Regions from separate parts of the Actinoplanes sp. NPDC051475 genome, predicted to be linked through region 2. Evidence: riboswitches for the same ligand, from Rfam matches in the RefSeq annotation. Region 2 holds a riboswitch; the other holds the start of a gene.
The links. A riboswitch is a leader RNA that binds a small molecule or an ion and turns the genes downstream of it on or off. The one in region 2 is predicted to bind S-adenosylhomocysteine.
Positions count from the first base shown of each region.

Region 1: linked by a shared signal. The riboswitch ahead of ahcY (adenosylhomocysteinase) and the one ahead of metH (methionine synthase) in region 2 are both predicted to bind S-adenosylhomocysteine.

Region 1 is NZ_JBFAZZ010000023.1:44,811-47,259, forward strand. Features, by position in the region: gene ahcY (adenosylhomocysteinase) at 1-1,087, opposite strand, end outside; S-adenosyl-L-homocysteine riboswitch at 1,105-1,185, opposite strand; gene AB0368_RS34150 (LacI family DNA-binding transcriptional regulator) at 1,525-2,449, shown strand, end outside.
Region 2 is NZ_JBFAZZ010000001.1:585,352-587,800, reverse strand. Features, by position in the region: gene metH (methionine synthase) at 1-1,261, opposite strand, end outside; S-adenosyl-L-homocysteine riboswitch at 1,281-1,358, opposite strand; gene AB0368_RS02605 (SDR family NAD(P)-dependent oxidoreductase) at 1,447-2,247, opposite strand; gene AB0368_RS02600 (alpha/beta hydrolase) at 2,314-2,449, shown strand, end outside.

The DNA of each region.
Region 1 (2,449 bases), on a different contig from region 2:
CGGCCATGTCGATCTCGTCGTCGAAGTGGCCGACGTTGCCGACGATCGCGTTGTGCTTCATCGCGGCCATGTGCTCGACCGTGATGATCTCGGTGCCGCCGGTCGTGGTGATGAAGAGGTCGGCCTCGGAGACCACGTCCTCGATGCGGGCGACCTGCATGCCGTCCATCGCTGCCTGGAGCGCGCAGATCGGGTCGACCTCGGTGACCACGACGCGGGCACCCTGGCCCCGCAGCGTCTCGGCCGAGCCCTTGCCGACGTCGCCGTAGCCGCAGACCACGGCCAGCTTGCCGCCGAGCATGACGTCGGTGGCCCGGTTCAGGCCGTCGACCAGCGAGTGGCGGATGCCGTACTTGTTGTCGAACTTGCTCTTGGTGACCGAGTCGTTGACGTTGATCGCCGGGAAGAGCAGCTCGCCGACCTTGGCGAACTTGTAGAGGCGCGCCACGCCGGTGGTGGTCTCCTCGGTGACGCCACGGACCTCGGCAGCGATCTTGGTGAACCGCCGGCCGTCCGACGCCAGGCTGCGGCGCAGGGTGTCGAGGATGATCGTGTACTCGTGGTTGTCCTCGGCGGTGGTCGCGGGGACCGCGCCGGCCTTCTCGAACTCGACGCCCTTGTGCACCAGCAGGGTGGCGTCGCCGCCGTCGTCGAGGATCATGTTCGGGCCGAGGCCGTCACCGAAGTCGAAGAGCTGCTCGGTGCACCACCAGTACTCCTCCAGCGTCTCGCCCTTCCAGGCGAAGACCGGGGTCCCGGAGGGGGCCTCAACCGTGCCCTCGGGGCCGACGACGATGGCCGCGGCGGCCTCGTCCTGGGTGGAGAAGATGTTGCAGGAGACCCAGCGGACCTGCGCACCGAGCGCGACGAGCGTCTCGATGAGCACGGCGGTCTGGATGGTCATGTGCAGCGAGCCGGCGATCCGCGCGCCGCGCAGCGGCTGCGCGGCCTTGAACTCTTCGCGGATCGACATCAGGCCGGGCATCTCATGCTCGGCGAGACGCATCTGGTGCCGGCCGAAGGCGGCCAGCGACAGGTCCGCCACCGCGAAGTCGATGCCGTTGAGTTGCTGAAGACGGGACGACATGGAGAAGGGCACCCCCTCGTAAGGAGGCGCCCTTGCGACATTGGCCCGCACGCCGAGCGTGGCGGACCGGCAGGTCCGTCGCAGCGCCTCTCGGCAAGGGGCAGCGCCACGTCGGGCGCCCAACTACCATAACGCCGCGATTCCAAGATCGGGAACCCGCTCCGGCGGAGGTCCCGCGTCGCTCCTGCTGATCGCGCAGGGCCTTCTCGAATTGTGACGTGTCCCACTACTCGGCGAGTGCCTGCCGCATCAGCTGCGGTTCGAGCCGGCGCCGTGGAAGAGGGGCCGGGTTGAAGAAGGCGGCGTCGGCCGGGTCGGTGGTCCGCCCGACCAGCTCCGGGAAGTCATCAAGGCAGATGTCTATGCCGTCAGGCTTGGGAGGGAAACAACATCAAACTACCTTGAAAAGACCTCAAAAACCACTCATCGTGTACGGGGTGAAGCACCCGTACCGCATCCGCGAGATCGCCGCCCAGTCCGGCCTCAGCCCGGCCACAGTGGACCGGGTGCTGCACCGGCGCGGCGGCGTCCGGTCGAGCACCGTCCGCGAGGTGGAGCAGGCGATCGCGGACCTCGACCGGCAGCAGTCCCAGCTGCGCGTCGGCGGCCGTACCTTCATGATCGACGTGATCGTGCAGGCCCCGGCGCGGTTCTCCACCGGCGTCCGCGCGGCGCTGGAGGCCGAGGTGCCCGCGATGCGCCCGGCAGTGATCCGTTCCCGGTTCCACCTGCTCGACAGCGCCGGCGTGACCGATCTGGTGGCGGTGCTCGACAAGGTCGGCCGGACCAAGTCGCACGGCGTGATCCTCAAGGCACCGGACGTACCGGAGATCGTGGCCGCCGTCGCCCGGCTGGCCCGGCAGGGCATCCCGGTGGTGACGCTGGTGACCGACCTGCCGACCAGCCCGCGCGCCGCGTACGTCGGCATCGACAACCGCGCGGCCGGCGCCACCGCCGCCTACCTCGTGCAGGAGTGGCTGGCCGAACGCGCCGGCGACGTCCTGGTCGTCCGGGGGCACGGCTCGTTCCGCGGCGAGGACGAGCGGGAGATGGGATTCCGGGCCGAGATGCGCACCCGGGCCGCGGGCCGCCGCATGTTCGAGGTCGTGGACGAGGAGAACCGTCCCGAGGCCGTCCACATCGGAACCCGCGAGGTGCTGGCCGGCAACCCGGCGGTCCGCGCCGTCTACTCCCTGTACGCGGGCGCCGGCGGGAACGCGGCGGTGGTCGACGCCTTCGATCGGGAGAACCGGCGCTACGACGTCTTCGTCGCCCACGACCTGGACGGGGAGAACACCGTCCTGCTGCGCGAGCGCCGGCTCTCCGCGGTGCTCCACCACGACCTGCGGCAGGACCTGCGCC
Region 2 (2,449 bases):
GGGCCACCTCGGGCTCAGTCGCGATGAGGTTGAGGAACGTGGTCATCGCCCGCTCGCTGTCGAGCAGGTCGGCGTCCATGTTGACGTCCAGCAGGTTCGCGCCGCCGCGTACCTGCTCGGCGGCGACGGCCACCGCGGCCTGATAGTCGTCGGCCTCGATGAGGCGGCGGAACTTGGCCGAGCCGGTGACGTTGGTGCGCTCGCCGATCATCACGAAGCCGGTGTCCGGGCCGATCGCGAACGGCTCGAGGCCGCTGAACCGGGTGGTGCGCTGCGGCTCGGCGACCGTACGCGGGGTGTTGCCGCGCACCGCGCCGGCGATCGCCGCGATGTGTGCCGGGGACGTGCCGCAGCAGCCGCCGACGATGTTGACCAGGCCCTCATCGGCGAACTCGCGGATCAGGCCCGCGGTCTCGGCCGGGGTCTCGTCGTAGCCACCGAACGCGTTGGGCAGGCCGGCGTTCGGGTGGCAGGCGACGTAGGTGCCGGCCAGCCGGGCCAGCTCGGCCACGTGCGGGCGCATCTCGGCCGCGCCCAGCGAGCAGTTCACGCCGACCACGAGCGGCTCGGCCCGCTCGATCGAGCGCCAGAACGCCTCGACGGTCTGCCCGGACAGAGTGCGCCCGGACAGGTCCACGATGGTCACCGAGATCCACAGCGGCAGCTGCGGGGCGACCTCGCGGGCGGCGGCGATGGCGGCCTTGGCGTTCAGCGTGTCGAAGATGGTCTCGATCAGAAGCAGGTCGACGCCGCCCTCGGCCAGTGCGGCGATCTGTTCCGAATACGCCGCCTTGACCTTGTCGAAGGTGGTCGTCCGGTAGGCCGGGTCCTCGACCCGCGGCGACAGCGAGAGGGTCACGTTGAGGGGGCCCACCGACCCGGCGACGAACCTGCCCCCGGCCTCGTCGGCGGCCTGCCGGGCGAGCTGCGCGCCGCGCACGTTCATCTCCCGCACCAGCGACTCGAGGCCGTAGTCGGCCTGGGCGATGCTGGTCGCGGTGAAGGTGTTGGTCGTGGTGATGTCCGCGCCCGCCGCCAGATACTGCCGGTGGACGTCGAGGATGACGTCCGGCCGGGTCAGGTTGAGCAGGTCGGGGTCGCCGGTGACGTCCTTGGGGTGGTCGGCGGCGATGAGCTCGCCGCGGTAGTCGGCCGGGGCGAGCTTCGCGCCCTGCAGCATCGTGCCCCACGCGCCGTCGAGCACCAGGACACGCTCGGCCATCAGCCGGCGCAGCTCTGCCGCCTGGGATGTCGAAGACACAGTGACCACCTCCGCGAAAATCTCGGAGGCGCCCTTGGTCGGTGTGGTTCCAGTCCGAGCGTGGCGGGTGGTCCCCGTCGCAGCGCCCCTCGGCCTGGCGCATAAGAATACCCGAAGGCGGTCGTATCGACCGGCCCGGAGGGCGCCGTCCCGTCAGTTGGACGACGCATCCGGGCACCCGCTGGTCAGGCGCCGCGGGCGAGCAGGGCGCCCATCACCATCACCTTCCGGCGGCGGCTGAGCAGCGGGCTCAGGCCGACCAGCAGGCGGTTGCGGCGGCCGGAGATCACGCTCGGCGGCGGGTCCCGGCGGTCGAGGGTACGCAGCGCCACGTCGACGACCTCGGCGGCGGTCTGCCGCTTCGTGCCCCCGTCCGCCGCGTCGGTGCCCACGACCTCGAAGAACTCCGTGCTGGTAGCGCCCGGGGACAGGGCCAGCACGCGCAGGCCGGTGCCGTGCGACTCCTGCCAGAGCGCCTCGGTGAAACTGAGCACGAACGCCTTGGTGGCGGCGTACACGGCCATGGCCGGGCTGGGCTGGTAGCCGGCGACGCTGGCGACGTTGACGAGCACGCCGGTGCCGGCGGCCCGGAGCGGCTCGATGAAGGCGCGGCTGATGTCGACCAGGGCCGCCACGTCGACGGCGATCTCCTCCGCGAGCCGCTGCGGGTCCTCGCCGTGAAACGGCCCGTAGGTGCCGAACCCGGCGTTGTTGATGACGCTGGTCACGGTCAGGCCGCGCTCGGCCACGGCCGCGGCGAGCTTCTGCCCGGCGCCGGGCAGGCCCAGGTCCAGCGGCACGACGGCGACCGGTACGCCGTAGGCGGCGGTCAGCTCGGCGGCCAGGGCCTCGAGGCGGTCGGCGCGGCGGGCGACGAGCACGAGGCCGGAGCCCCGGGCGGCGAGGCGCCGCGCGAACTCGGCGCCGATGCCGGAGCTCGCGCCGGTGATCAGGGTGGTCTGGCGGCGGTAGTCCACGGGAGTCATGCCTTCACTGTACGTCGCTTGTGGCACTCAGTGTCAACCGTGTCGTCGAGTGATACTGTGCCCGGCATGGCTGACGAACGACCCTTGATGGTCTTTCTGCACGGCTGGCCGGAACGCGGGCTGGTGTGGCGCGCCCAGGTCGAGTACTTCACCGCGGCCGGGTTCGAGTGCATCGCCCCCGACCTGCGCGGATACGGCGACG